One region of the Paenibacillus sp. N119s genome, then DNA from elsewhere that is predicted to be linked to it. Evidence: riboswitches for the same ligand, from Rfam matches in the RefSeq annotation. Region 1 holds a riboswitch; each other region holds the start of a gene.
The links. A riboswitch is a leader RNA that binds a small molecule or an ion and turns the genes downstream of it on or off. The one in region 1 is predicted to bind thiamine pyrophosphate.

Region 1 (7,823 bases):
GCTATGAAGCTAAGTGCACACAACAACCATACCTCAGGGGATGATTTGTCAACAAAACGATCAGCGACATCATTGAAATTGTAGTGAATTGCTGTATTTCGCGGCATTGTCGGATAGATAAACAAGTAGATGCTGAAGGGCACAATAGAAAGAAGAAATGACATTAAATTCAAACTATTTAACCTACCTCGCATGAAAATCCTCCTTTTAGAGCTAAACGATTTATATGATACACAGATCAGCAGCCTATATCTTTACTTCCCTGGCTTAGTAAGAGAGAAATAATAAAACTAATCATCGTGGGCAAAAAAGAAGCGAGTACCATATACGCATTAACTTCTTGTCCTAAACCTATGGCAACCCCTATTAAGCCAAAAGCTATCCAGATATAAGCAGAGATGCGATGTGTCTTCTTCCATGCCCTTTCATTGGAAAGCAGCCAAGGGAACTTTAGTCCGATTAGACGATTGGGTGTTATTGTAGCAAAAGATATTCCTATTGCTAAATGCAAAATAGCCGACAATAATAAGGCTAATTTTAATGTGCTGAATAGAAATCCATCCGAATATTTGAACATGAGTGCAAGGAAAATCAAATCAAGTACAACAAACACACTTGCACAAATCTTACGGTAAGAAGCGAGCATACGTTCAGTAATGGTGTCTCTATGCTTTGAACACCTTGGATTCAGTACTACGATAGCCAGTGTTAAAACCATAGTAACTAATGGAAAATACAACAATGCTATACGATCGTTAGCGGAATGAAACGAGGAGGAAAACAAAGAAAAATTTATAACATGCAGCACAATAAAGAACATAGACACATGCATCCACGGCTTCTTGAATTCTTCTTTTACATTATAGTTGCTTGTACTCTCCATCCCGCTTACACCCTCCATATAACAGAAATTGAGTGACTCCACTTTATTATGCATATTTTCCAAACCCGAAAATGAAATAAACATCACAACAGCAAAAAAAAGCCGACCCTCTCAGAACCGGCTTACAACTATATTCTCTTATATTCTTACCTTCGTATGCCAATTACTTCGAAATATCCAAAAAGCCTTCTCCGAACACGTCCCGCACATCATGAATGGTGATAAACGCTGCTGTATCGATCGCTTTTACAATCTTTTTAAGCGCTGATACCTCTTGTTTGCTAATGACAATATATAAAACTTCTTTTGGATTTTTAGTGTAATATCCGTGGCCTGACAGGACGGTAACCCCACGATCCATTTTCGTAATAACCATCTCGGCAATTTTATCCTGGTGCTCCGAAATGATCATAACCGCTTTTTTCGGATTCAGTCCTTCAATCATGAAGTCCATCACCTTCGTACCGACATACAAAATAACGATGGTCAGCATCAACTTTTCCGGACCAATAATAAAATAGGAAGAGAAAGCAACGATCAAATCAAAAAACAGCAAAGCATAGCTGATATTCCAATCCAGATACTTGTTGGCAATCCGGGCTAAAATGACCGTTCCCGCCGTTGTACCACCTACCCGTACGATTAAGCCAATTCCAACCCCTATCATAACTCCGGCAAATATGGCATTAATCGTCGGCTCATGCGAATCAATCCGCCAGTTAACCGTTAAATGTAAAAACAATGAGTTAAAAGCAACCGCAATTATAGTGTACAGGGTCGTTCGCTTGTCCAAAAATTTATATCCGACAATTAACAACAAGCCGTTAATCACCAGATTGACGATCGAGGGAGACCACTGAAATAGGTAGTACAAGATAATCGTAACCCCGGTAACGCCCCCCTCGCCAAACTCATTCGGGATCACATACAGATTAACAGCCAGTGCGAATAAAAACGCACCTACAATAATAAATACGATATCTGCCATACTTTTTTTCATATATGTTCTAATCCTCTCTCTAACATTTCAACCGATGAATTGCCAGATGGATTGGCTGACTCTTCTTGCCAAAATACGCTGACAACCAGTTCATGGTATCCACTCCCCAACATAAAGTCAATACAACTTTGACACTTTAATTCGCCACCAGACTGCCTTAATCCAACTTTAGAATTTGCCAAAATCCCGCTTAAACAAGCTTATTCGACAAAAAAACACAATCCCGACTGCTAAACTAAGAAAGCGGGCCTCTAGCCCTTGTTTTGATCCTAGGCACATTTTCCCCTAAAATGACCATCCTCCTAATACACATTTTGGACACCTACGACCATCTTCCTGTTTTATGGCAAAAGCGTTTTACTTTGGATAAATGCGGGTATAATGATTGAAACATTACCAAGCAACCTACACGGCATTGCGACATCAAGTACATACAGATAGTCCTATACAGACGTTCTAAGCAACTCAAGCTGAATTTGACAATATGGAATTGGAGGAATGACCCACATGAATACAATGAACTTAACTGTCCACACCCTGATGCCTTTTCACCACCAATACCAACGTGCCAACGCGGTGAGTATGCAGAAGAAAGAAGATAGCTCGGAGAAGAAGCTCAGCTTTCAGGACATTTTGAATGAAAAAATGGGTAAAAAATAAAGCACCGTTTCAACCGGTTTTATGTTTCGCTTTACATAAGCTGAAAAAGCCGTAGTTTTCTACATCAATGTAGAGAACTACGGCTTTTTGTTACCCATATATCCCTAAACCTAAACTCATCCGTTCATGGATTTAAGCGTTCGGCAAACTACCCAGCGCTATCCGTTGGTCTACCTGGTTGTTTGAGCTGCCCACTACCGATTTATTGTCCCGTACTCCTGTACTGCTCTGCCTTCTCACGCATCCCGGCGACGACGGCCTCCTCAGCATTCAGCCCCTTGTCAGCTGCATAAGCGCGAATGTCCTGCGTGATACGCATACTGCAAAATTTAGGACCACACATCGAGCAAAAGTGGGCTTCCTTAGCCCCCTCTGCCGGTAGCGTTTCATCATGGTAGGACAAGGCCCGCTCAGGGTCAAGCGAAAGATTGAACTGATCGCGCCAGCGAAATTCAAAACGCGCCTTGGACAAAGCATCGTCACGCTGCTGGGCCCGTGGATGACCCTTCGCCAAATCAGCAGCATGTGCGGCAATTTTGTAGGTAATGACTCCCTCGCGGACATCATCCTTGTTCGGCAGGCCTAAATGTTCCTTCGGAGTAACATAGCACAGCATGGATGTCCCGAACCAACCGATCATAGCCGCCCCGATAGCTGAGGTAATATGATCATATCCTGGTGCGATATCCGTCGTTAGCGGCCCTAAAGTATAAAAAGGGGCTTCCTTACAAATCTCCATTTGTAAATCCACATTTTCCTTGATTTTGTGCATAGGGACATGTCCCGGCCCTTCAATCATAACTTGGACATCATGTTTCCATGCGATCTGCGTTAGCTCGCCCAACGTTTCCAGCTCTGCAAACTGTGCTTCATCATTTGCATCATAGATACTCCCCGGACGCAGACCATCCCCGAGAGAAAAGGCCACATCATAAGTTTTCATAATTTCACAAATTTCTTCAAAATGCGTATACAAAAAGTTCTCCTGATGGTGTGCAAGGCACCAGGCTGCCATAATCGACCCGCCTCGGGATACAATTCCGGTCATTCTATTCGCCGTCATCGGTATATATCGTAGCAATACACCCGCATGGATTGTAAAATAGTCCACTCCCTGCTCCGCCTGCTCAATCAGCGTGTCTCGATACAGTTCCCACGTCAGCTTCTCAGCTTCGCCGTTCACCTTTTCCAGCGCCTGATATAGCGGCACCGTTCCAATCGGTACGGGAGAATTCCTGATGATCCATTCGCGTGTCGTATGGATATTACGGCCTGTAGACAGGTCCATGACGGTGTCTGAGCCCCAACGCACTGCCCAGGTCATCTTTTCCACTTCCTCCTCGATGGAGGACGTAACCGCAGAATTCCCGATGTTCGCATTGATCTTTACGTGAAAATGGCGCCCAATGACCATGGGCTCACTTTCCGGGTGATTGATATTGGACGGCAAAATGGCGCGGCCAGCCGCCAACTCCTGCCGTACAAACTCGGGTTCTACCCCTTCGCGGATCGCCGCAAATTCCATTTCGGGCGTAATGATCCCTTGCCGCGCATAATGCATTTGCGTCACGGTTCGCCCTTGTGAAGCCCGCAGCGGACGGTTGGTCACGCCGGGAAATTCCACTGTCTCCCGTTTGGAACCGGGTTTCAGCCCATTATCCTCCGGCTTGACGGCGCGGCCCTCGTACGCCTCCACATCCCCCCGTTCCAGCGTCCAAGCTCGCCGTAATGGGGGTAAGCCCTGACGGATATCCATCTGATAGGCTTCGTCAGTCATCGGACCACTGGTATCGTACACACGCAGTGGCTCATGATACTCCGTGCCCTGCGGCGTATAGGTGGGATGCAGCGCGATTTCGCGCTCCGGCACAGCAATATCTGGCCGAGAACCCTGAATATACACCTTGCGGCTCCCCGGGAAAGACTTAACGCTACTGGATTGCTCCACCCTTGTCTTCTCTACTTCTGCTGATTTCACTCCTATTTCCTTCGTTCCTTCTGTTTCCATCGGTTTCATGGTCCATTCCTCCCATTTCGTTGAAATGACACACCGATCCGGAACCATTCCCAGGGTGGCGCTGATCTATGCAAAAAAGCCGGTTCCCCAGGGAACCGGCTAATTAAACGAGCCTGCTATCCAGACAGGACGCACATAGAATAAAACCTCATGCGTCACCGTAGACAGCAGCTGCGTATACATTTCAATGGCCGATTACTTCCCTACGCTGGTATGATCCAGATCAGGTGCAAAGGGTCCGGAATCTTGCCCGATTCCATCTCAGCCCGCATTACAGGCTCCCCCAGTAACTGTGATACTTTTTTATTCACATGTATTGGCGGCTATAACAGACAACCCGCCATCTCTATCAGACTACTTTAAATTTATAGCTTTGGCAACCCTTGTATGCTTTCCTATGGTATTCACTACTACCGTTACGGAAGCATAAGCCCCATTTCCTTGGCCGCTTCGATCAATATTGGAGCAAAATCATGCAGCGTCTCGGGTGCAAGTCGACTAACCGGGCCCGATACAGATAAAGCCGCCGCGACCTGTCCCTTTCGATTCACAATAGGTGCGGCGACAGCTGCTGCCCCTGGCTCACGCTCTTCATAGCTGGTCGCATAGCCCTTCTCACGGATATCCTGCAATTGGGCTTTATAAGCCTCAGGATCTACCGAAGGCGGCCATTCTTCCCCGCTTAGCAGTACCTCCAACTCCTGTGGCGGCATAAAGGCCGCCAGCACCTTGCTGGAGGCTCCCACAGCCAGCGGCATACGCGCTCCTACAGGCGCAACCCTGCGGATCGCCTGGTTGCTCTGTACGGCTTGTATGCGAATACGCATGCTGCCATCCCGCAAATACAAGCTGACCGTTTCTCCTAAACGATCACGCAGTGCTTCCATTGCAGGCTGTAACAACACCGCCGGCTCATCGCTTTGGGACAGATGCGTGGACAGCTCCCATATACGAAAGCCGAGCCTATATTTTTCCGTTTCGGCATTTCGAACGACAAATCCTCGATCATCCAGCGTAGTCAAAAGACGATGAACGGTGCTTTTATGTAGACCAATTTGGGAGGCAATCTCCGTTAGACCAAGATCAGAATTTGCGGTAAAACACAGCAATATATCAAGTGCACGCTCTACAGCGCGGACGGTTAATTTACGGTCTTCCATCGTGAACCGCTCCTCTTGTATCCATATTCGTTTCACACTATGAAACATGGTTACATAAATTATATAGAATAGTCGCGGCTACTGTAAACCGATGTTTTTGTGACAACCATATTACAGAACAAGAACAAACATCGACAATTCTTTGCATCATTTTTACTTTTCCAGTGCAGACGTTGACTTTGGATAATCCCCAGCATACGATAATAGGTATCTATACGGACATACCCTACTATTTTCAAGTGAGTTTATACCTATATTCCTGATTCGAAGATCAATTTTATATAAGGAGGCTCTTACATGATTTCGACATCCCAGCGCAACGCTCAGCTACAGACCGCTGTTCAGGAGCCGTCCACCCCACTCTTTAATCCCCGTCTGCTGCGGTTCAAGCACGTTGTGATTGCTCTGCTGCTGTCGGTCGTATTTTTTCTGTTGTTTTGTTTTATTGCCTTGCATGCTTACATCGCTTGGGTGCTTACGAATCCCACGGTCGCACCATTGTACTCTAATCCGATGCAGGCCAAAGGTATGCCTTATGAGGAAGTCAGCTTCCCGGCCAAGGACGGCAGCCGCATGGTACAAGGCTGGTATATCCCGGCCAATCAATCGCGGAAAACCATTATTTTCAGTCATGGTTATGGGGCTAACCGTGAAGAAAGCTGGATTCCCATGTATGATCTGGCGCATTATGCCCACCGTTTGAACTTTAATGTGGTCATGTTCGATTACGGATTCGCGTCACAAAACAGCAAGGCTGTCGCAACCGGCGGTAAAGCGGAATCCCAACAGCTTCTTGGGGCCATCCAGCTTGCAAAACAACGCGGCTCATCGGAAATTATCGTATGGGGCTTTTCTATGGGGGCAGGAACCGCTCTTCAGGCGGGCTTGCAAACCAAGGATGTGGACGCAATGATTTTGGACAGCACCTTCTTGCTGGAACCAGATACGCTATATCACAACATTCACAATCAAATTAATCTGCCGAGACATCCATCTTTGGAAATACTGGAATTGCTGTTTCCCATCTTGAACGGCACCAGCTTGCATCAGATTCCATATCAGGAGGTTAAAAAGGAGGACTATCCGTTTCCAATCATGTTTGTGCATGGTACACAGGATGAAAAGGCTCCTTACCCCATTGCGGAAAAGCTCGCTGCCAATCAGACCAACCCGCTTTCCAGTGTATGGATTGTCAAAAACGGGTTACATGAGCTTATTTTCAGAGAGCACCCTCGTGAGTATTTACGGCGGGTATCGACATTTTTAAGCAATGTGCAGGAGTTGGAGGACAAGAAAACAGCTAAAGTTTTACAAGGGGGTCCACCAACATTTTAACGAAAAAACACGCCATGTTCTTGGCGTGTTTTTTCGTTAAAGTGAACAGTGTGATCATCTAATAGGGGGGGCCCAGCGAAGCTGACACCATGTATAAGAAATTAAATGTAACAGTTTATAATGGATCCGTATCAAGCGACCAGACTGATTAAATTGCCATCAGGGTCCTTTATGATTGCATAACGCTCACCCCAAGGCGTATCGTTTGGCTCAAGATGCCCTGTATGTCCCCGTTCTTTCAGTCGGCCATATGATTCATCCAGCGCTTCCTTGCTGTCAAACTGGAAAGCAAGCTCCATCCGATAACCGGCAGGCTCCTGCTGGTTGCCTAGAATAATCCCCGCCGTTTCCCACGTATCAAAAGCAAGGATAACATCATTGTATGCTACTTCGACATGTGATTCTTCATTTGCGCTTTTCGGTATTTCCAAGCCCAAAATCCGATAGAAATCTAAGGACTTCTCCATTTCTTTTACGAAAATCGCTATTCTTTTTAACTTAACTGCCATACTTCACAGCTCCCATCAATGAATTGATTTTACACCTCCATTGTATCGATCATAAAGACTGTTCAAATAGGAAAAAACGGACTCTTTTATCTCTTTCTTATCAAGGCTTTAAAAGACTTTCCATAATAATGCCTAAAAGTATTGGTAAAATGCGACTCATCATAATAGCCATATTTGAGCGAAAGATCTACCAAACTGGAATAACCACCCTGATGAAACTCTTGTAGTGTGCTTTGAAACCGGACAATTCCCAGCATCT
Region 2 (7,823 bases), on a different contig from region 1:
TCTGCTGTAGTTGCTCCTGCTGTGTTGGGAAGAAGTGTATACCGGCTCAAATCCAGCGTATCGAGAAAATGTTCCTTGTCCCGTTCCTCCAAATTCAGTCTGCGTACGGCGAACGTTAATATTTCCGTCTCAGCAGCCTCTACAGCTTGGGATTGGATGTCCAGATCCGAGAATTTCCCTGTTCCCAGTAACAGCCTAGAGGTAAAAGATGCTTTTCCAATGGTTAACATGATCAACCGCCTCCTACAAAATGTACAATTTCCAAGCAATCTCCATCCTTAAGCACCGTTTCATGATGATCTTCACGGGTCAATATATGCCGATTCAGCTCTACCACTACGGTTTTCACCTTTAAATCAAGTTCATGCAGCAACTGATCTACACGAGTGATTCGATTAGAAATGGTCATGCTCTGTCCGTTAATGGTCAGCTTCATAAACTTTCCTCCTTGAGAAGTTCAGAAGAAAATTTGCTTATTCCAAGTTCAGCCGCATCAGCCCCTTTAAGCATAGCGGCCATCGCTCGCCCAGTCGCATCACTAAGCAGGACACCGTTGCGATAATGCCCGACTGCAGCATAGGCGCCCTCCACCCCAGGAACAGGACCAATAAAAGGTCGCTCCGCTGCTGCCTGCGGACGTAAGCCTGCCCAAGCACGTATAAAAGAAGCTTCGTGTACACACGGTAACCAAACAGATGCACGTTCCAACAGCCCCTTTAATCCTCCCGCGGTCACCTCTTTGTCATATTGATGTGGAAGACTCGTGGCGCCTATCCAAAGCTCGTTATTCTGTTTAGGTACGAGGTAAACATCGTCGGCATAAATGGTATAATCCAACGGATGATCTTTCAAAGATACAGCTACCGCTTCGCCCTTGACCGGATAAAGTGGATAATCAAATCCAATCTGCCCTAGCAGTTTTGAGCTGTCCAAACCTGCAGCAATCACGACCTGATCGCAGGAAAAGAAACCAATGTCCGTTCGCACACCGCAAACTCGACCGCCCTGTATGACCAGTTCCTTAGCTTGAGTTCCAGACCATATTGTTGCTCCCAGCACCGCAGCTGCCCCTGCATAAGCCCGGCAAAGCTGGACAGGGGCCACTTGTGTCTCCTTCGAACGATAGATAGCACCAATTACTTGATCTGCCAAGCCCGGAATCCGTCGTGCCACTTCCCTGGCATCCCACCAAACGTGACAATCATCCTCTCGCATCTTAGCAGCATTCCAGCGTTTTTGCCCCTCTGCTTCCGAACGAAAAGGAGTCACAAAGCCTTCAGTACGAAATTGCACTGAAATACCCGATAAACGCTCCAAATCACTGACAAGTTCAGGGAATGCATCTCGACTTGCACGGGCAAATCGCGCCAGTTCATGGTCTGTGAATTCTTCACTTTCCGCTGCCAGCATTCCCACCGCTGCTCCTGATGCTCCCTCACCGGGGATCCATCGTTCCAGCATAATTGTACTTCGTCCCTCCTTGGCCACATGATAAGCAATGGAACTGCCGATCACGCCTCCACCTATGACCAAACATTCAGCGTGTGCTATCGCTTTGGTCTCTGTATGTGTCTCTGACATTTATCCCCTGTCTCCTATCTGGTGAGTATTCAACTTTCTTTAGTCCGTTTTCTAGCTTCAGATTCGCGAATTACAAGATCCACCATTCGCCTATATTCCATCGCTGCTGCAATGGGGGACTCAGCTTCCCAAATACCAGACATCACGGCAATTCCGCTTGCTCCAGCATAATAAAGCTCTGGAACATGGTGCGGTTGTATGCCGCCGAGCGCAATCACGGGGATGTCCGACAATCTGCATATGCGTTCTAGCTGTGCTATCCCCCGCGGTACAAGATCGGTCTTGCAAGAGGTCTCATATACATGACCATACAGTACATAGTCCGCTCCTGCCTGCTCGGCAGCCTGTGCCTCCTCCAATGAATGAACAGATACTCCACAGCGTGTGCCCTCTAGCAGTAGACTTTTTGCATCTACTACAGATAACCCATTAGCCGGTAGCTGGACAGCTCCTGCCAAGGTAAGTAAAGCTACGTCCACACGATCATTTACTACAATTTTCTGCAAAGGAACTTTCTGCTCCAGCATGCTACGAGTCAAAGAAAGCAAAGCAGACGCGCCTTTCTGTTTTGAACGTACGTGTACATAGTGAATGTAAGGATAAATAGCGGCAGCCACTTGAGGGACATCTACACAGGACACACTTTCCATCGTGATTACGTGTAATTCGATTTCAATTTCACCTCACTTGAGCTAAAAAATTTAATCGTATTAGCTGAACTTATATTGTTGTAGCTCCATATAGGTAATATCATACAGAGCTAGCCACATGTGCCAGCAATAATGAAAGGAGACCCTATGTAAATTCGTCTACGGAAGATCGAACTAATGAAAAGAACGAAACACAAAAAACCACTTCCCTAAGGAAGTGGTTAGACGAACGTTCAAAATCAAACGGACTAATATATCCGTAAACGTATATCGTTCCCCGCACGAACAAAAGTAAAGAGCGTCTCTTGTTTGTACGGTGCTCACTTCCCTACGCTGGCATAACCCAGATCAGGTACAAAGGGTCCGAAATCCATTTATTCCGTCTCAGCCGCATGGGCGGCTCCCCTAGTGTGACTATTTTATTGTATCAGCTAAGGATAGCTTAGCATATTTTCCTAATTCTGCAAACCCTATATTGTGTGAAATATGCCAGAACGGGTTTTTAGTTTACTTTACTAGACCACTCTTCCACATTCCACGTTTTGGTTACCCAATCTTCGTAAAAGTCCGGTTCGTGGGATACAAGCAATACGGTCCCTTTGTATTCCTTCAATGCGCGTTTCAATTCATCCTTTGCTTTGACGTCCAAGTGGTTGGTAGGCTCATCAAACAGTACCCAGTTGCTCTCACGCATTAATAGTTTACAAAGACGGACTTTAGCCTGCTCTCCACCACTAAGCGCAGATAGAGGCCGTGTAATATGCTCATTCTTCAAACCGCAGCGTGCCAAATGCGCACGTACTTCATGCTGATTCAAATGTGGGAATTCATTCCACACATCGTCAATCGGCGTAATTTTTCCAGCCTTTACTTCCTGTTCAAAATAAGCAGGCTGCAAGAAATCACCTTGATAGGTCTTTCCGCTGATTGGCGGAATTTTTCCCAAAATGGTTTTGAGCAACGTAGACTTACCGACACCATTGCAGCCGACAATTGCGATCTTTTCGCCACGTTCGATCGTCATGGACATTTTAGGCAGAAGGGCATGTGTATAACCTATTTCAAAATCAATACCCTCAAAAACCGTTTTCCCGCTCGCACGGGCTTCTTTGAATTGAAAGGTTGGCTTTGCAGCTTCTTCAGGCTTATCAATACGTTCGATCCGGTCAAGCTGCTTTTCACGGCTTTTTGCACGCCCTGATGTAGATGCGCGCGCTTTATTGCGCTGAATAAAATCTTCCTGTTTCTTAATATATTCCTGCTGCTTCTCATATGCATCAATATGCTGGGCTTTGTTCAGATCCGCCATTTCAAGAAACTTTTCATAGTTAGCTGAATAACGGGTCATCTTAGCAAATTCAAGATGGTAGATTACATTAACGACTTGGTTCATAAATTCAGTATCATGTGAGATTAGGATAAAAGCATAAGGATAATCCTTCAAATATCTCGTAAGCCATTCAATATGCTCCACATCCAAATAGTTGGTAGGCTCATCCAGCAGCAATACATTCGGCTTTTCCAACAGCAACTTAGCAAGCAGGACCTTTGTCCGTTGTCCACCACTAAGTGCAGCTACATCCCGATCCAGTCCGATGGCAGAAAGCCCTAATCCATTCGCCATTTCTTCAACCTTCACATCAATGAGATAAAAATCCCCCATATCCAGTTGCTCTTGAATTTCTCCCATCTGTTCCAGCAGAACTTCCAACTCTTCGGGAGAAGCATCTCCCATTTTGTCCGTAATCTGCATCATTTCCTTTTCCAGCTCCAACAGAGGAAGAAAAGCATCTTTTAACACATCACGTACTGTTTTACCTGGTGTCAGCTTGGTGTGCTGATCCAGATAACCATAACGCACACGTGGAGTCCATTCCACTTTGCCTTCATCCTTAAGCAATTTTCCAGTCAGAATGTTCATGAGTGTCGATTTACCAACACCGTTAGCTCCTACCAATCCTACACGTTCCCCCGCAAGCAATCGAAAGGAAACATTTTTAAATAATGCACGGTCCCCAAAGTTGTGGGATACATTTTCTACAGTCAATAAACTCATAAGCTGTTTTTGGCTCCTTATTGTCATCGGCGCTGCCGACTGTTCTTATATAATACATTTGATTTCTTTCAAAGCTTTATTGTAGCACATCCAGTCACCTTATCGGAATATGAAAACAGCGAATTTTAAGGTTTTTCATATGGTCATCAGTATGATCAACCCAGTATGTTAGTAAGTCAAATAGTCGCCAGCATTACTTCACATGAAAAGAGCGACTAGGAGTGTGCGGAACATCCATTTTCCTAATGTGGGAACCGACATGGGCAGATGTGCATATACTTTCTAAAAACTAACATTGGGAGGAATAAACTTGTATCAAGTACCTTTTTACTGGGGAAATTCATATTATATGCGGGCCGATTTTGTACCGATCTGGAACACAAGCTTTCAGGAAGCAGTACAAATGATAAAGGAAGCGGTACAAGGGGAGCGTAACGATGAGTTGTTCTACAGTGAATTGATCAATTTGGCTCCCTCACAGGAGCAGGTGGCTATTATTGAAAGCATCCGTAACGATGAGCGCGCCCATAACAAAATGTTCAGAGAGATGTATTGGGCTTTAACAGGACAGGAGATTACAGGTATCAGTAGTGAGAAATATGAAAAGGTGCACTCCTATGTCGAAGGTCTGCAGCGCGCCTTGATGGGAGAGCTGGGTGCGGTAGAACGATACCGCAACATCTGGTTTGGATTGCCTACTGGCATCTATAAGGACACGGTGTACGGTATCATCTTGGATGAGCTTAAGCACGCTGCCAAATACAATTATCTGATTACATTGAATCTCAAGTAGTTATTTTCTGAAAATCAATACTATTCCATATCAATTGGATGCTGAATATTATCCTTATAATCATCCACATAAAGTTGGCCGTTGCTGCCTTTAACGGCATAGAATACATCCTCTAACTTTTTGCCGCGTGCTTTGAGTTGGGAGTTCATCCAGGATTCAGAAATATGGTTGGAGTCTAAATTGCCATGCAAAAGCTGTCCGTCGATTACAAGCTCAATTGGGAACTGTGGGGTATTGCCTGCATTCAACTGTAGGTCTTTTAATGTCACGGCTTGCAGTTCCTTCTTCTTTTGGGCAGACAATTTTCCGTTAATCTCAAGTAGGGCGTACTCCACTTCTTCTACATTAAAAATATCTTTCTCGCGAAGCTGCTGGTTTAAAGAATCCAATGTCATATTATTTTTTTTCAAGTTATCTTCGAGAATGAGCCCTCCTTCGATGAGAACGGTGGGGGTTCCTTCTGTCCACATCTTAAAGCTTCTGAATTTCAAAAAAAGCTTGGCTAAAACATAAGAAGTAATTGTAAAAACGGACAGGGCTATTAATAGGTGGATAACTTCTATTTTTTCGTTAAATGCAAAGTTAGCCGCCATAGCTCCTAATATAACTGCCGTTACGAATTCATGAAAGTTCATATTGGAAAGGGTTTGCTTCCCTAATATTCTCCCAATTATCATTAAGATAAAGAATGCTGAAAAACTTCTGATTAAAATAACGAGATGGTCATTCATGCAAAAGCCTCCTTGTTTAAAAATTTCAGATATTAGTATATATACTCCCCCCTTCACTAGAGTAATATACCTATGGAATTAATGCTAAATGCTTGGGAACTGCTAACTGTTAATCCTATCAATACAACCCCGTTGTCAGCAGAAAATAAAGTATTAGACTGATCCAATTAAAGAAACAGCGGCAGTCTAAGACTTGATAAATAAAGTCTTAGACTGCCGCTGTTGTCATTCATTCAACTATCTTCTCCCGATAGCGTAATCATTCATTGTATTCACTATTGAGCCTTAATCTCCGCTTATTGGACAATATTACATAGCCTAATGAAATAGAGAATCCAGGTGACCTTCGATGCAGATCCAATCGCAATTATAAGCGTTCATTAATTCTGGTCAACAATTCCTTCAAGGTTTGCTTCTCCTCTTCGGTAAGGACTTGAACGATTTCGTCCTCCACCTTTTGGAAGGAGTCATTAAATTCTTCAATCAATTCAACGGCCTTTGGTAAAACATAAATATTTTTTTGTCGTTCATTATTAGCTGGGATTTTACGCTCGATAAATCCTCTTTGCTCAAGACCTTGAAGCACACTTGTAATGCTAGCCCCGCGCAGATGGAACCGATCAGCAAGCTCCCTCTGAATCAATCCAGTCTCTTGATTCTCGTAAATATACAAAATTATTTTTCCTTGTTGAGCGGTTAATCCTAACTCTTTTATGCTACCGTCCGCTTTTTTCTTTAACTTAAGGCCAATAACCTGAAACAAATCTAGATAAGGCGTATACTTGCGAGGCTTCATGATTGTACCTCCCCATATTGTTAGAAAGCTAACTGTAAGTAAATAAACTATACAGAGATCTAACTTTCGTGTCAAACAAACATTAGTTTATTGACAGTTAGATATCTAACAGTTATACTCCGAATTGTTGGACAACAAACACCTGGGAGGAATTCAAATGGAGAAGGTAGCTCAAAATGCTGCATTAGACCAAGTTACGGCGATTACAAATGTACGTATCTTTGATGGAGATCAAATTATTACCCCCAGATATGTTGTCATTAAAGGGGAGTCCATTATTTCAGTGGGTGGAGACATTCCGGCCGATGCAACGATTATCGATGGAGAAAATGCGACTCTAATGCCTGGTCTGATTGATGCCCATGTCCATACCTCAATCGGAGGATTACGGGATGCCTTAAAATTCGGAGTTACAACAGAACTCGAAATGAACGGCGATTTTACTAAAAGAGGGCGCGAGATTCAGTTAAAAAATGTGAATGACGTCGCAGACGTCCGTTCTGCTGGCATAGCGATCACCGCTCCGGGCGGACACCCAGATGAATTACTGCCGGATGGAGACGAAATACCGGAATTCGTATTAAAGGAACTAGAGAAGTTATCGAAAGAAGACCGGGAAGCGATGTTGGCTGCATACGCTCACGATCACGAAGAAATACCACAAGTGACCACGGTGGAAGAGGCGATTAAACATGTGCATACTCAAATGGAAAATGGAGCTGACTATATTAAGATCATGATTGAAGAAGGAACGGTCATGGGTGCACCTGGTCTGCCTGTACTAAGCGACGAGATTCTAAAAACAGCAGTGACAGAAGCACACAAGTTCGATAAGTTGGTCATCGCCCACGTCTTAACGGCTCGTTCATCGCAAGAAGCCATCGATTTTGGAGTCGACGGTTTGGGCCACTTGTTTATTGACAGACCCGAGTACACGTCCGAGTTAGTGAAATCCATAGCGAGTTCAGGCGCTTTTGTTACACCGTGCTTGGTGTTGAATTCATCTATTACTGGAAATCCGGCATCGGAATTGGCGAATGATCCACGTGTTCATTCCAAATTAAGCCCGGATTGGATCGATATCTTAAACTCCAGTTTCAATACGTTTCCACAAGGCAATATGGAGGACAGTTTTAAGAATGTGATGGACCTACACCGTGCCGGAGTTGATATTCTGGTAGGGACGGATGTTGCTCCGGTTCCCATTCCGAATCTT
Region 3 (7,823 bases), on a different contig from region 1:
TGTAATAGGGCAAGCCAACTTCACCCACCGCGACCATCTGCTGTACATGTTCGTCCATCCAGTCAAATAACAGGTCAAGCTCGGTTTGTGGCGGTAGAGCCTGTTCGGGATGGAAGCCGAAGGCTGGTCGTACCAGCCCGGGCCAACGCTCAGCTAGGCGCAAGTTGGCTTGGCTGGAGGCAAGATGCATGGACACGGCTATGATGGCTTCGACATGGTTATCGGCAAGCGAAGCGAGCAATGGCTCATGTTGTTCCGGCGGATAGCTGTCAACATGAATGTGCGCGTCGATTAAAGGAATGATTGCTGCCGCTTTCGAGCTATTTGCAGCGTGTAGGTTCCAATCATTCATAATGGTTTACCCCGCCGTCAGAGGTGTTTTTATGTACACCTTCAACGTTGTTTATGTTATCGTCCAGTTTGTACTTCTCCTCACGCATCCAGCCAGTCATTGTCCGCTTCCATTCCATAAAGCGTGGATCGAGGGTGATTTCTTCCCTACGCGGACGGGGAAAAGGAACGTCTACGACATGCACCACTGAAGCAGGTCGCGCTGACAGCACATAGATGCGGTCGGAGAGCAGCAGTGCTTCCTCGATGCTGTGAGTGATGAACAGCACAGAGCGGCGGTTCTTCTCCCACATCTGCAACAACCATTGCTGCATATCTGCGCGTGTCAGCGCATCGAGTGCGCTGAACGGCTCATCCAGCAGCATTAGCTCCTGCGGGCTAAGCAGGGCGCGAAGAAAGGCCGCTCGCTGCTGCATGCCACCAGACAGCGTATGCGGGTATGCCTTCGCAAACTTGCCCAGTCCAACCTGCTCGAGCCATTGCAAGGCTTCTTTGCGGCGTTCACGTTCGCTGACGGATCGTGAGCTCGCTGCCGCATCTTTTCGCGGTGCGTTTTCCTGCCCGAGCAGTATGTTGTCCAGTGTAGTGCGCCACGGGAAAAGAGCGGGCTGCTGCGGCATGTAGCTGATATGCCCGCGTTCACCAGTTATATCCCGTCCATGCATACGAATACGTCCCTGCTGTGGCTGGAGCAGCCCGCCGATAATGTGAAACAGCGTGCTTTTGCCACTGCCTGACGGACCAATGAGGGAGACAAATTCTCCCGGCTTGACGGTGAGAGATACATCCTGCAATACAGGCAGGGAGCTTCGCTTTTCCCGGAAGGCGAGGCTGATCCTGTCTAATTCCAAAGCAGGAGGAGGAGTAGACGTTAATACCTGCGCTTCTCCGGCTTGTTGCTGTTCATCACCCATGTGTGGTGATGTCAAATCCGTCGGATGCAGACTCATATGTGCCACGTCCTTTCGTTGAGGCCTTTAATTCAATATGGATGCTATTCTTGATCGGGTTTCCAGCGAACCAACCATTTTTCCAGTAGTAGAATAATCACAAACATCAGTAAGCTGAGTGTAACAATAATACCGATAGCGGCAAAAATGAGATCCGTGCGATAGGCAGATTTTTGCAACAACATATAATATCCAATTCCTTCACTGGCCCCAATCCATTCCGCAATGATCGCACCCATCACACTATAGGTAGCAGCGATCTTGATGCCGGAGAATACTTGCGGCAAGGAGTGAGGTAGCTCTAGCTTCATAAAAATAGCCCTGCGGCTAGCACCCGACATCCGCATATAGTTCATCATCACACGGTCTGTCCGTGTCAACCCGTCCATAGCCGCTACGGCCACGGGAAAAAAGCATACTAAAGTAATGACCATAAGCTTGGGCAGCACGCCAAAACCGAACCATACCATGAGCAACGGACCGAGAGCGATGATCGGAATGTTTTGACTAAGGATCAAGAGCGGGTACAGAGCAGATTTGAGAAAAGGAATGATATGAAGAACGATAGCGATCAGCAGTCCCGTTGCTGTTCCTATAGCAAATCCCGCAAGCGTCAGGCGAATCGTAGCCCAAGTATGGGCACCAAGCAACGCCGATTGCGCCATACCCTCTTGAACGATTAGGGAAGGAGCTGGCAGCAGCCAGGATTCAATATGTAAATAGGAAACCGCTCCCTGCCAAGCCGCTAAAAAGAAGAGGACCGCCACAAGGGGCGGCCATACGCTTTTCCACCAGGATGCGTGCTTGCCTTTCAGATTCATGGGCGATACTTCTCGGTCAGCTTGCTCATGCTGATGCCCTGTGGGTTATGTGCGATTTTGATCTGTGAAATGACGCTGGGACTTCCGGCTTCTGTCAAGGCCTCATGCATGTCTTTGACCACTTTCAGCAATTCGTCCAATTCGCCCTCCATTGTCGTATCCAATGGGTTCACCTGATGCTTGACGCCAGAACGCTGAATCACCTCAATCGCCTTGTCTACATATGGGTAAGAATCTTCGTTATTAGGAGTTTTAGGGATGACTTGAATACTGAGCAATGTGTTCGCCATGCGAATTTCACCTGTCCTTTATTTGGAGTAGTATTGGGAAATAAATTGGTTTAAGGTGGGGAGACCGCTTCGTTTCTTCAGATTCAAATGAACCGCTCCGCTGCCAACCGCCTTAAAAGCACTTTAGTTTTTTGATAGATTGGGTTGCATTTTTACACACAAGCGCACCTGCTTTTGCGTTTAGATACTATGAGACTAAAGAATAAACCAAGAGGTACGAGAACGAAGTGCACGGAATGGTGCTGTACAAGCAAAGCGGTCGCTTTTGTCCCCGGATTTCTACCCTGTGATGCTTTATTCGGGAAATCCCGTGACGGTGGCGATGGGAAGTATCCTCCGTCCGCTTAGTGGTAATTCGTTCACTTCTCTAGTTCCGTTTTATTTAGTTGGTCATTTAGCGTTTTTACAAAATGATCAACGCTTGGGCAAGAAGTCATTTGTGAAGGCTTTATCGACTTCCAAAGGTTTGCTGAGCAGCTTGCGTTCGTACATCCAGTCCGAGTAGTTTTTCCATACCTCTGCTTTTTGTACGCCCCATTGCGCGGCATCGTCCTGATAACGCGGGCTTAGCCATTTTTGACTAGCGAGTACCAGTTTTTTGTCCAGCTCTGGCACAGCTTTACTTAAGATATCTGCCGCTTCTTCCGGATGAGCGATAGTGTATTCATAGCCTTGTGCAGTAGCGTCCATAAACGCTTTGACCAGGTCAGGATCATTTTTTATCGTCTGCTCATTGCTCACAATTACAGGTGTATAGTAATCGAGGCTTTTGGAATAATCTTTTACATACAGCATATCCAATGGCTCACCTCGAAGCTTGGCCTCAATTCCGGTCCATGCGTAGAAAATCCAGGCAAAGTCAATATCCCGCTTCACAGCTGTGAAATAGTCTGCATTGCCCATGTTGACGATCTTCACTTTGCTCACATCACCTTGGTCTGAATCCATGATGGATTTCATGACCGCTTCTTCTACAGGTGAACCCCAGCCGCCGTAGCTTTTACCCTCGAAATCTTTCGGGCTTTTAATTCCGCGGTCTATCGGGGCTGCGAAGCCAGAGGTATTATGCTGAATCACCGCAGCGATGGATACGAGCGGCACGCCTTGGATGCGAGCCTGAGTAACGCCTTCCTGATAACTGATCCCAAAAGGTGCGGCATTCGAAGCAACCATCTGATCAGCTCCGCCTGAACCTGGTTGAACAATTTGGACATTCAAACCCGCTTTTTCGTAAAATCCCTTGTCCTTGGCGACATAGAGCCCCGTGTGATTCGTATTGGGTGTCCAATCAAGCACGACTTTAACATCTTTAAGCCCCTTTGCCGGAGTAGACGTTGAAGTGCCGGCAGCAGGAGCAGCCTGTTGAGATGTAGGGGGATTACCGCCGCAAGCGGTCAGAGTCAGAGCCATGAGCCACAGAGTGATCAGACCCAGGCTTAACATGTTCATGCGCTTCATTCGTTGTGTTCTCTCCTTTTAATTACCCGTTATCCGTCCAATCAGACAGCTTATGTTCCCCATTTTCACAAAAATAACATCTGCCAGAATGCAATCTTTCCAACAACTTCATCTTCAACAAAAAAAGCGTCCCGAGATTCCGGGACGCTTGCGCTTGTATATACCAAAGTAAGGGATGTCCTGTATTAAAAAGGCACATCTTGCTCAAGCATTCCTACGCTGGCATTACCCAGATCAGGTTGTAAGGGTCAGTGTCTTGGGACACACTCTCAGCCGGCCGATTCCAGCACCCCTGGCATTGTATGGTTTAATGGGTTTGTTTATTCGGGTTTACTACGACGATTATATGCCTTGATCGCGGGTCTGTCCAGCCTTGAGGGAGGGCTTACGGTTCATTTAGCGAATGACAGGGTACACTTTTACTGTGAGCTTTGATCTGAAAATGTACATGAATCATCAGTCTGATTCGGTCATGTTATTTTTAGAGCAGCCGCACAGTATGTTCTGAAGGGCTGATGCCAGGTGGCAAAGCCGTATAGAATTCTAATTCGTAAAAAGGAGTTGTTGTACTGTGGGTAAAACGGAGACATTGGATCGCAGTCAGCTGGAACAAGCCATTGTGAAGGCTTTGGATAACAACAAATTTTGCTCGTTAGGTACGGTAGAGGGCGGAAAACCGAAAGTACGCTATATGGCCCTTTTTAACGATGGAATGAACATTCATCTAGCAACGGATCGCAAAACACATAAAGTGGAGGAGCTAAAGGACAATCCGAATGCTTATCTGCTGCTGGGGTATGAGGTGGGGGGCACGAAGGAAGTCTTGGAAGTCGAGGCTACCGTCCAGGTTACAGCTGATGAGGGGTTACGCAAACAAGTGTGGAATGATTCTCTGAAAAAATGGTTTTCTGGACCTGACGATCCCGATTATGTTATTTTAGATGTGAATCCGACTCGTATTGAGTACGTGGGTCAACAAATGGAGCGCCAGGTGTGGACGAAATAGAAATATAAAAGGACAAGCCAGCAAATTTCCAATCTTTTTAGGAGATTTACTGGCTTTTATTTTTATTCGAAAACTAATTATTTTTTCATAAATATTTTAAGCAAATGACTACTCTTTTGTCCTACATTGGATTAAAATAGGAATGGTGGGTTCAAAGCTTACATATATGTGCAAAAGTATGTATATGAGGCATACACCTTAATAAGGAGGGGTATATTTTGTTATTTCGTAAAAATTGGTTTAAAGGGTTTACAGCAGCAGTTGTAGCTTGTAGCCTGTTGGTGTTTTCGGCCGCTCCATCCTGGGCAGCTAGCGATTCTCGCGATAGCGGTACGGTGAATCTGCGGATCATGGAAACCACGGATATTCATGGGGCACTGATGAATTATGACTACTATTCAGACAAAGAAACCAACGAATATGGCTTGGTTAGTACAGCTAGTTTGATCCAGAAGGCACGTAGTGAAACAAGAAACAGTATGCTGTTCGATAATGGTGATTTGCTGCAGGGCAATCCATTAGATGATTATATGGCTCGTAACAAAACCTTCGAAAAAGAAGGCGGTGTCCATCCGGTCTACAAAATGATGAACTTGATGGGCTATGATGCAGCTACAGTGGGCAACCATGAATTCAACTACGGCCTCGACTTTCTGGACAAATCGCTCAAGGGAGCTGATTTTCCTTACGTAAATGCGAATGTTTATGTTGATAAAGAGGGCCAAGCTACAAAAAATCATTTTACCCCTTATCAGATTCTTGATAAAACAGTAATGGATGAGAAGGGCGAAGAGCATACACTCAAAGTGGGTATAATCGGTCTGGTAACACCTCAAATTATGCAGTGGGATGAGGCCAATTTGAAGGGGAAGGTTGTTACAAAGGATATTGTGGAAACAGCTAAAAAGTTTATTCCTCAAATGAAAACAGAAGGTGCTGACATTATTGTCGTACTTGCACATACAGGCTATGAGGATGTGCCGCAAACGCCAATGATGGAAAATGCCGTTAAATATTTGAGCAAGGTAGACGGAATTAACGCGATTCTGTTTGGGCATGCTCACAAATCTTTCCCAAGCTCAGATTTTAAAAATATGAGCGGGGTAGATCTGGATAAAGGAACCATTAACGGCGTGCCAGCAGTAGAAGCTTCATCATGGGGCAAGGATCTGGGCATTATTGATCTGAGCCTGGAAAAGAAAAACCGTGAGTGGCACGTAATCGACTCTCAGTCTCAAGTGCGTCCGGTTGTGAGTACCACCAATCAGGCTGCGCAGTTTATTCCTGATTTTAAACTGGTTGATGCGATTAAAGAAGAGCACCAAGGAACGCTGAATTATGTTCGTCAACCTGTCGGTACAACGACTGCACCAATTACCAGCTATTTTGCATTAGTGCAGGATGATCCGTCCATTCAAATTGTGACCAATGCACAGAAATGGTACGTTCAGAACCATCTTAAAGGAACAGAGTATGAAAAACTCCCTGTATTGTCGGCAGGCGCTCCATTCAAGGCCGGTGGTCGCAACGGTGCCGAGTATTATACCAACATTCCTGAAGGTACAATAGCGATCAAAAACGTATCCGATCTATACGTATACCCGAACACGATTAATGCCGTAGAAGTTACGGGTGCTGAAATTCAGGAGTGGCTGGAATGGTCTGCGGGTCAGTTCAACCGTATTGATCCTAGCAAAACTGAGGAACAATCGCTGATCAACAAAGATTTCCCAACCTACAATTTTGATGTGATTGACGGTGTGAATTATCAGATTGATGTAACTCAGCCTGCACGTTACGATGCCAAGGGTACTCTTATTGATTCTTCAGCCCATCGTATCAAGGATTTGCAATACAATGGGAAGGCTATTGATCCTGCCCAGAAATTTATCGTCGCGACCAATAACTATCGTGCTTCCTCTTCCAAGCTGGCCAATCCAGATGGCAAGCGAATTGTGATGGCAGCACCGGATGAAAGTCGTCAAGTCGTTATTGATTATATTCGGACGAACGGAACGATCAACCCGTCAGCGGACGGCAACTGGTCTATTGCTCCTTTTGGTCAGGCTAAGGTGACCTTCGAGTCCTCTCCTGACGCCAAAGATGTGCTGGCCGGAAATCAACAAATTTCATACTTGAGCAGTGCGGCAGACGGGTTTGCCAAGTATAGCTTAAAAGCTGGCGCGAAGCCTAGTACAGCAACAACTTCTGTAAAGGAAGCTGTAGCTCCCGCGAAGGCGACTGCGAAGCCAGTTGTTAAAACGGCCAAACCTGCGGTTGCAAAACCAGTTACAACAACGAAGCCAAAGACATCCAAATAATTTCGGATTTTAGCTTCGACTAGACACTATAATGAAGCAGCAATCTCTTTAACCAAGAGATTTGCTGCTTTTTTTAATGCCAAAGACAACACATCCCGAATTTATCTTGAGTGATAAAAAAGGCTTTGTTTTTGTCGAATATATACTTAAGTCCTAGTTTATCATTGAAAAAAAGCTGTTTTTTTGTAATAAAACGTAATTATATAGTACTTTTGTTCTAGTTGTTTGTGATATAATGATAAAAAACCGGAAAATCGTTCTCGAGGAGGACCATTATGACTTGCAGCAATTGCAGCATCATATTACCTATTAAGGATCAAGGATTGCTGAAAATTAGGCATTCTAGGGTGTTGCTTACTCCAGCATTAGACGGCTTGGGTATGCTTTCGGAACAAGTGAAACAAGAACAATGGTGTGAGGATATTATTGTGTTTCGCTATGACAGCCGTTCAGCGTTGGAGCGGCTGGTTAACGGACTGGCTCGTCTGCCACAGGAATGCTTGGACCGCATGCGAGTTGTGGTGACTGGCTTGCATCATGTTGAGGGATTTGAGGACTGGCTTTTATTTAGTCAATTGCAAGCTCGACTGCAATATCCAGATTTGGTGAGTATTATTAACAATCAA
Region 4 (7,823 bases), on a different contig from region 1:
TCTTTCCATTTGCTCAGATAATCCCCGAATATCCCCGTGAAAGCATAAATAGCCGCTTTTTCCGAAATCCGTCGCGTCCACCAAACCGGGGGAGTTGCTGACAATGCTGGGTGTTCCAACGGCTGCCGCCTCGGTAATCGTCAACCCCCAGCCTTCACGCAGGGAAGGAAACACGAGCGCATGGGCACGACTCATCAGCTCCAGCTTATGCTCTGCTGAAACAAATCCGTAAAAGGTAATATCAGCTTGCGAATGCCCCTGTTCATCCGGTTCTCCATATGTCAATCCATACCGCTCTATAATCGGCAATAATTGCTCTGCCACATAGGTTTTATCGGTTTTTCCGGCAATCCATAACATAGCCTGGGGGAACTTTTCCTTGAGCTGCCCAAAGGCTTCAACGACTAGATCAATGCCTTTATATTTAACGAAGCGTCCTGCATACATAAAGGTCGGATTAGACTCCTTCGTTAAAAAGTGTTCACGTGGCCAATGATCAAACTCAATGCCTTCTGGTAAAAGGTGAACACGATCCGGATGAAAACCAAGCTTAAGCAGATCATACCGGGTAGACGGGGATACGGTGAGCGTCCGATCCTTCTGTGCCAGCTTAAGCATCAGGGGCTCCAGATGAAATCCAATCATATTTAGCGGAAAGCGGGCATTTTCATACCATATTTCTCTTGTTAGCTGATGTATGAAAAAAATCCGCTTGGATGCCTCCACCCAAAATCGGGTAAAGAACTGATGTGTATTCGCCTGATTGATCACGTAGTCTATCTGCTTCCGGTGACGACGGTAATAGCGCATCGCATAATAAATAACACTGTATATGTTTCCTTTGCGAATATAGGTAATACCGTCAATCACTTCATGCTCGGGCATCCCCTCAAAATGGGGCGAGAAATGAATGAACTGAAAACGGTCTTGCTGTGTGCGTTTCAGCATTTCATGGGTAAAAACTTCTGCTCCCCCGCTTTTCGGAGAACGAATGTCACGCCAGGAAAGCAATAGAACGACGGTTTTACCGTTCTGTTCAAGTATGGTATTCATGGGGTGAATCCCCCCTTATCTTTATTTTGAACAAATATATATAGGCATCTATCACAAAATAGAGAGACATTGCCCCGTAAACAATCAACTCTGACAGCAAAAAATCAACTGGGTCTGTGTGAGCCATATGAAAGGCTGCTACTAAAACAGCTGCTCCTGCTACCAGACTAAATATAAATTTGCGTCTGCCCACCAATACGTGCACATGCACAAAAAACATCACGATGGAAAATAACCAGTACACCCAGCCTCCCCATGGAATATAGACCTCAGCTGACTTGTAAGAAGCTCCGAATAAAATAGGGATAGACGATGGGAATATATAGGTCGTGCCCACATATACACACACCGCAGCTACAGCCATTAACCCAGCATAGATGGCAATTAACTTGCCCAAAGCCTGACGGTCATGCCCCTGCGCACCGATCTTGGGAATAAAGGCCGCGATCAGGCTGTAGGAAACGTAATAGACCAATTGGCTGTACTTCAGTGCAATGGCATAGCTGCTGGCTTGCTCGGGAAAGTAATGCTGTACATACAACATGTCGATGGAGATACAAAACAGAATGAATAAATTCGTCATAAGGCTATCGGTAAAATCCTGACCAAGTGACTTCCATAGCCCAGCAGGGATACGTTCTCCACTGTGTGTAGTTATGGATAAGCCACGGGCCGAAATGATCCAGCCGTGAAGCAACGACAGCAGCATTCCTCCGCAACTTGCCAACAGTAGAGCTTCCAGCTTTAAACCTAGTGCGGCCAGGACAAAAAACAGGCTCAGTTTCCCTATGACTTCAATGTAATAATTCACATTGAGCGCTAGCATGCGTTCCCTACCCTGCAAATCTCCGCGGCATGAACTCACGAGAATATGCAGTCCGATCAAGCCATACAGCATGAATAGCGGGCCAGATTCGACGCCCAATAGCGAGCGCAGCAACGGATGAAGGAAGAGTAAAAGGATCATGGCAAGCACAGTTAGCACCAGAGGTGCTTTTAGTAATAGAGAACCGAGCGGTAAGCTGCGTAGTGGAAGGTTCTTGTCACCCTTGGATACCAGTTTGGCGGTTAATAGCTGGATGGATAAGCCCAAAACGGACAACAGTGCAAAAAGGGCCAACAGCGCGTTCGCCTGACCATAGGCTTGTCCGGTCAGATACCAGCTCGCTGCAATGTGGAAAAAAAAATTAAATCCGTTAAGCAGCACATTAAAGAGGGGAAACATCAACGAACGCAATCGGTTGTTCACGTGGTTATCTCACCCGCCGATCCAGTCGCCAAATCTCAATGATCGAGCGCAAAAAACGAATGGAGTCCTTCCAGACATGAATGTGCGAGCCATCTCGGTCAATGCATTTGACGGGTAATTGCAGCACACGGAGTTGGAGTCGCTTGGCAATAAACATCATCTCCAGATCCAGCGCCAGTCCGAGTTGTTCCTTCAAATGTGGAAACATCCGCTTCACGGCAACCGAACTCATCACTTTAAGCCCCGTCTGGGAATCTACCACACCTGTTGGTAGAAAGGGGCGGGAAACGACCCGTTTGCCAAAGCTGACGATAGATCGTAATAAAGAACGATTCTCGGCGGTCATATCTTTGGTTCCGATCACAACGTCATAGTAGCCCTGCTGAACAACATTAATCATTCTGGCAATATCCTCTATGAAAAAGGAATCGTCTGCATCCACAAATACATAGTAATCCGCGCCAATGGTCCGCATCCCTTCCAGATACGTCCCTGCCTTGCGTGTATTGCGTCCCAATTCCCTGGTTTGAAGCAGCGGACTCAGATTCTGGTTAATCCGGTTTACAGACAAATCCGTTGCGGCCCCCAGCGCTTTAATCAAGGCATTCGTGCCATCGTGGCTACCGTCATCAATGAGATAAATTGAACCCTCTATAATATGGCTGCGGATAAAGGCTTGCAGTCGCTCAGCAAAGGTTTTGACATGAGCAAAACGCTTCTCTTCGTTATATACAGACAAGATGAATGCAACATGCTGGCTTCTGGTCGAATACTCGGGATAGAGCAAGCTTTGTATTTCAGAAAGGATTTCTTCGGTATCATTGGCTTGCCAAAATAGCAGACGCAATCGGCCTACTCCGATAATTTGCACCATATGCTGATCACTGAACGGATCGGTTACATCCGTCACCAACAGCAATGGCATTTGCGGAAATTGGCTACGGATTTGATTGGCTTTCCACACAGCTTGCCCCGGCTCCCTATAATCAATCAGGCAGCAACATGCATCCTCGTAGACTGAAGCGGTCTCCGTGTCCTCGCACTGTATATATTGGTAAAAACAAATCACATTGGGATAATCAATAGCCCTGTTGTTATCACTAAATATGGCTATAGGTCCCTGCACACAAACCTCTCCTTTTCCTCCGAATAGTTCTATTTTGTTGAAAAAGATTTAAAAATGTTTGCTTAGAAAGATTAAATTAATGTCCAAATACTTCATATTTTCTTAACAAAATAGCTGACATTCCTTGATATATAAGCATATAAGAGAAGAAAGACTAATTTTCATATTTGATAAAAACAGAGCATTTAGACCTGATTCATTAGGACTACAAACATACAGATTACAAGGTGAATTCAAATTTAAAATCGGTGCTATAGAATCAATAATAAGATACACATATGGTCATTTTGTCATAGACATAATAGATGAATAAAACCAATTTGCACGTCCATACTATGGATAACATGTCATTTTTCACATGAATAATTATCAAAATATGAGAAAGAAGGTCCTTCTATGGAAGCATTTTATGTCAATCGTGATGGGTCATTATCTACTCCCTTGCGAGGGAAGGATGTGCTGGCAAACCCTCTTTTAAACAAAGGTGTGGCTTTTACAGAAGAAGAACGCAAAGAACTGGGCTTGGAAGGAATCCTTCCTCCCACTGTCCTTTCATTGGAGAAACAGAGTGTTCGGGCATATCAGCAATTTCTGGCACAACCCACCATGCTGCGTAAAAATGCTTCGCTTAACGACCTTCACAATCGAAATGTCGTACTCTACTATCGACTGCTGACAGACCATTTGAGTGAGATGCTGCCCGTAGTCTACACACCAACTGTAGGAACCGCTATCCAAGAATACAGCCATGAGTACAACCGTCCGGGGGGCGTATATTTATCGATAGATCATCCGAATGGTATCGGACAGGCGCTCTCCAATTCCGGCTTGAGTAGTGAGGATGTTGACCTGATTGTCGTGACGGATTCGGAAAGTATTTTGGGAATTGGTGACTGGGGTGTCGGGGGAATTAACATTGCTATTGGCAAACTCGCTGTATATACAGCTGCGGCAGGCATTCACCCCGGGCGGGTACTGCCCATTGTACTGGATGTCGGCACGAATAATGAAAAGCTGCTAAATGATCCGCTGTATATCGGAAACCGCCACAAACGAGTGCGCGGAGAAGCCTATAATCAATTTATTGATACCTTTATCAGCAAAGCATTGACACAATTCCCGAAGGCGCTTTTGCATTGGGAGGATGTAGGCAGCGTGAATGCACGCCATATTATAGGGAAATACGGTCAAAATATTCTCACCTTTAATGATGACATCCAGGGCACAGGAGCAGTAACCCTGGCTGCGATTATTTCCGCGGTAGGTGTCACCAAAACCCCGCTGCGTGAACAAAAAATACTTGTCTTTGGCCCGGGGGCAGCTGGAATCGGTAACGCCGACCAAATACGGAGCGCTATGATCAAGGAAGGGCTTCCTGAGGAAGATTCATTTAAGTCGTTTTGGGCCTATGATTATCGTGGACTGTTAACGGACGATATGAACGATATACTGGATTATCAGAAACCCTATGTGCGCAAAAAGGAAGAAGTCAGCTCGTGGTCCCGATCGGAAGACGGCAAAATACCGTTGCTGGAGGTCATCCGTCAGGTTAAACCCACCATCTTGATTGGAACTTCCGGTGTAGCTGGTGCCTTTTCTGAAGAGATTATCAAGGAAATGGCAAAGCATGTAGAACGACCGATCATTATGCCCATGTCTAATCCTACCAACCTTGCTGAAGCGGTACCTGAGGATTTGATACGGTGGACTGATGGCAAAGCCTTGATTGCTACTGGAAGTCCCTTTGAGCCTGTCACCTATAACGGTACGAAATTTGAAATTGGTCAGGCGAACAATGCCTTTGTTTTCCCCGGACTGGGTCTGGGCGCGATTGTGGTCAGAGCCAAAAGAATCACCCCTTCCATGTTTACCGCAGCAGCGGATGCCGTCGCCAACGCCGTAGATTCGAATGAAATGGGTGGTGCGCTGCTGCCCCATATCCGAAAATTGCGTGATGTTTCGTACGCGGTTGCGGTTGCGGTAGCGAAGGCCGCAATTCATGATCAGGTAGCTCAGGCACACATTTCAGATATTGAACAAGCCATTCGGGGTGCGATGTGGAAACCGGAATATGTAAAGGTCAAAGCCGTGGAAAATGTAATCCATCACCCTCACTAATCCTTCACCAGGAATTCAAAGCAGTTTGACATAACATAGGAACGATTGTACAGTATTAGTCAAAAGAATAGGAAAGTCCACTAGGGGAGCCATTATGGCTGAGACAAGAATGAATCTTGGACCCTTTGAACCTGATCTAGTTCGTACTAGCGTAGGAAAGTGGAGCCTTCGTATATAAGGTTTCAGGCGTTTTTGCGCATTGAACCTATGTTGAAGCCGCTCCAGTTTTCGGGGCGGCTTTTTGGCGTTGTTCCGGGAATTGTATCTTACGGGACTTCTTGTTCTCCATTTTTATTGGAGGTGGGGAAAATGAGTTTTTCGCAAGAGCTCCGTCAGCAGGCGGATGGCATTTTTCAAGCCATTTATGAGCATCCCTTTGTGAGAGGTATTGCTGAGGGAAATTTAACAAGAGAACAGCTGATTCACTATGTAAAACAAGACTTTGAATATTTGAACGCCTATATGCGGATTTACGGCATCGCGATCTCCAAAAGCACGAGCCGGGAGGATATGGCTGTATTTAACGAACAGATCTCTTTTATTCTTAACAGCGAGGTTCATCCGCATCAAAATTTTTGTACTGTCGCAGGTGTCACTTACGAAGAGATGCAGGGATATCCACTCGCTCCGTCCGCTCATCATTATATTCGCCACATGCTAACCGTCGCTCATGAGGGTAGCCTTGGGGAAATCATGGCCGTGCTGCTGCCTTGTCCATGGACATACCTTGAGATTGGACGCAGGCTAATGGATGAGGTAAAACCAAGAGAGTCTCATCCGTTCTATGAATGGATTTCCTTTTATGGAAACCAGATTGAAGATGTAACTTCCAAGTACCGAGAGCGTGTGGATGCTTGGGCCCAAGTCGCCTCGACTGCCGAGCGAGAACGGATGATTGAGCATTTTATGCTAAGCTGCCAGCTGGAATATATGTTCTGGGACATGGCTTATACACAGGAACAATGGCCCGTCCAGATGCAGGCTATGGTCTTGGAATAATCAGTATCGATGAGAGAGGAGAAACATAATGAGTATGTGGGAACAGAGTTATTCGGAGCTCCTGACAAAGGTACAAAACAGCAAGCCCCTTGTTCATAATATAACCAATGTGGTGGTCACCAACTTTACAGCCAATGGTCTATACGCCCTGGGGGCTTCCCCGGTGATGGCTTATGCACCCGAGGAAGTAGCGGATATGGCAAAAATAGCGGGCGCCCTCGTATTAAATATCGGTACGCTGAACCGCGAACTGGTGGACGCCATGATCATTGCTGGACAATCAGCGAATGCGCATGGTGTTCCAGTTCTACTAGATCCAGTCGGTGCAGGAGCAACCAGTTTTAGAACCGAGTCGGCGCTGCGAATCCTAAAGGAGGTTAACATCTCACTAGTGCGAGGCAATGCAGCCGAAATTGCTCATCTTATCGGGGAAGCCCGAGAGATTAAAGGGGTCGATGCAGGCGACAGTGCTGACAGCGGTAATGTCGATCTGGCAGTTCGGGCTGCGCAGACACTCCATACGATGGTTGCCATCACTGGAAAAGAGGACGTCATCACCGATGGAGTCGAAGTACGCATGATTAGCGGTGGAGACGCGCTGCTTACGAAGGTAACCGGCACAGGCTGCCTGCTAACCTCCGTATTGGGCGCCTTTGCAGCTGTTGAACCCAACCTGCTGCTCGCAGGTACAGCGGGCTTGGCATTTTACAGTGCAGCAGCTTCCCGAGCCGCAGCGCATACTGCAAAACTGGGGCCAGGCAGCTTCCAGATTGCCTTTCTCGACGAGCTTGCCAAACTACATACTGGTTCGCTGGAGGGACATGTCACGATCCGTGAAGTCGGGACAACCACAACAGGTGGTACGCGATGAGAAACGTGCACATACCGAGAGCGCTAACGATTGCCGGTTCAGACAGCGGCGGCGGGGCCGGAATTCAAGCTGATCTTAAAACTTTCCAGGAGCTTGGCGTATACGGCATGTCGGCTATTACGGCCATAACGGTACAAAATACCTTGGGGGTTCACGGTGTATATCCGTTGCCACAGGAAGCAACAGCGCAACAAATCGAAGCTGTAGGATCAGATCTTGGGGTTGATGCTCTGAAGACTGGCATGCTGTTTGATGCGGGCATCATCCGCCTTGTAGCCGAGCAGATTCGAAAGTTCGGCTGGGAAAAGGTTGTCGTCGATCCTGTAATGATTGCCAAAGGGGGTGCAAAGCTGCTGCAACCGGAGGCGGTGCAGGCTTTGAACGACGACCTGCTCCCCTTGGCCCTG

Region 2: it holds a riboswitch for thiamine pyrophosphate, as region 1 does, so the genes downstream of both, AC5V8P_RS09395 (thiamine phosphate synthase) here and thiC (phosphomethylpyrimidine synthase ThiC) in region 1, are expected to answer to the same signal.
Region 3: it holds a riboswitch for thiamine pyrophosphate, as region 1 does, so the genes downstream of both, AC5V8P_RS02410 (ABC transporter substrate-binding protein) here and thiC (phosphomethylpyrimidine synthase ThiC) in region 1, are expected to answer to the same signal.
Region 4: it holds a riboswitch for thiamine pyrophosphate, as region 1 does, so the genes downstream of both, tenA (thiaminase II) here and thiC (phosphomethylpyrimidine synthase ThiC) in region 1, are expected to answer to the same signal.

What each region holds. Positions count from the first base shown of each region.
Region 1 covers NZ_JCAJRU010000088.1:9,672-17,494, forward strand. Annotated here, with positions in the region: gene AC5V8P_RS12120 (DUF1648 domain-containing protein) at 1-194, opposite strand, end outside; gene AC5V8P_RS12125 (SdpI family protein) at 239-883, opposite strand; gene AC5V8P_RS12130 (YitT family protein) at 1,047-1,883, opposite strand; gene AC5V8P_RS12135 (hypothetical protein) at 2,391-2,543, shown strand; gene thiC (phosphomethylpyrimidine synthase ThiC) at 2,746-4,560, opposite strand; TPP riboswitch at 4,744-4,855, opposite strand; gene AC5V8P_RS12145 (IclR family transcriptional regulator) at 4,977-5,720, opposite strand; gene AC5V8P_RS12150 (alpha/beta hydrolase) at 6,018-7,055, shown strand; gene AC5V8P_RS12155 (VOC family protein) at 7,187-7,564, opposite strand; partial or broken gene AC5V8P_RS12160 (helix-turn-helix transcriptional regulator) at 7,651-7,823, opposite strand, start outside.
Region 2 covers NZ_JCAJRU010000058.1:501-8,323, forward strand. Annotated here, with positions in the region: partial or broken gene AC5V8P_RS09380 (thiazole synthase) at 1-230, opposite strand, end outside; gene thiS (sulfur carrier protein ThiS) at 233-436, opposite strand; gene thiO (glycine oxidase ThiO) at 433-1,581, opposite strand; gene AC5V8P_RS09395 (thiamine phosphate synthase) at 1,611-2,231, opposite strand; TPP riboswitch at 2,540-2,648, opposite strand; gene AC5V8P_RS09400 (ABC-F family ATP-binding cassette domain-containing protein) at 2,734-4,287, opposite strand; gene AC5V8P_RS09405 (ferritin-like domain-containing protein) at 4,637-5,080, shown strand; gene AC5V8P_RS09410 (DUF421 domain-containing protein) at 5,101-5,811, opposite strand; gene AC5V8P_RS09415 (MarR family winged helix-turn-helix transcriptional regulator) at 6,179-6,607, opposite strand; gene AC5V8P_RS09420 (amidohydrolase family protein) at 6,765-7,823, shown strand, end outside.
Region 3 covers NZ_JCAJRU010000009.1:1,803-9,625, reverse strand. Annotated here, with positions in the region: gene AC5V8P_RS02430 (TatD family hydrolase) at 1-352, opposite strand, end outside; gene AC5V8P_RS02425 (ABC transporter ATP-binding protein) at 345-1,301, opposite strand; gene AC5V8P_RS02420 (ABC transporter permease) at 1,346-2,122, opposite strand; gene AC5V8P_RS02415 (MTH1187 family thiamine-binding protein) at 2,119-2,412, opposite strand; gene AC5V8P_RS02410 (ABC transporter substrate-binding protein) at 2,827-3,870, opposite strand; TPP riboswitch at 4,065-4,174, opposite strand; gene AC5V8P_RS02405 (pyridoxamine 5'-phosphate oxidase family protein) at 4,442-4,876, shown strand; gene AC5V8P_RS02400 (bifunctional 2',3'-cyclic-nucleotide 2'-phosphodiesterase/3'-nucleotidase) at 5,095-7,197, shown strand; gene AC5V8P_RS02395 (EAL domain-containing protein) at 7,473-7,823, shown strand, end outside.
Region 4 covers NZ_JCAJRU010000019.1:821-8,643, reverse strand. Annotated here, with positions in the region: gene AC5V8P_RS04475 (glycosyltransferase family 4 protein) at 1-1,053, opposite strand, end outside; gene AC5V8P_RS04470 (polysaccharide biosynthesis protein) at 1,037-2,302, opposite strand; gene AC5V8P_RS04465 (glycosyltransferase) at 2,307-3,428, opposite strand; gene AC5V8P_RS04460 (NAD-dependent malic enzyme) at 3,825-5,546, shown strand; TPP riboswitch at 5,619-5,721, shown strand; gene tenA (thiaminase II) at 5,856-6,545, shown strand; gene thiM (hydroxyethylthiazole kinase) at 6,574-7,416, shown strand; gene thiD (bifunctional hydroxymethylpyrimidine kinase/phosphomethylpyrimidine kinase) at 7,413-7,823, shown strand, end outside.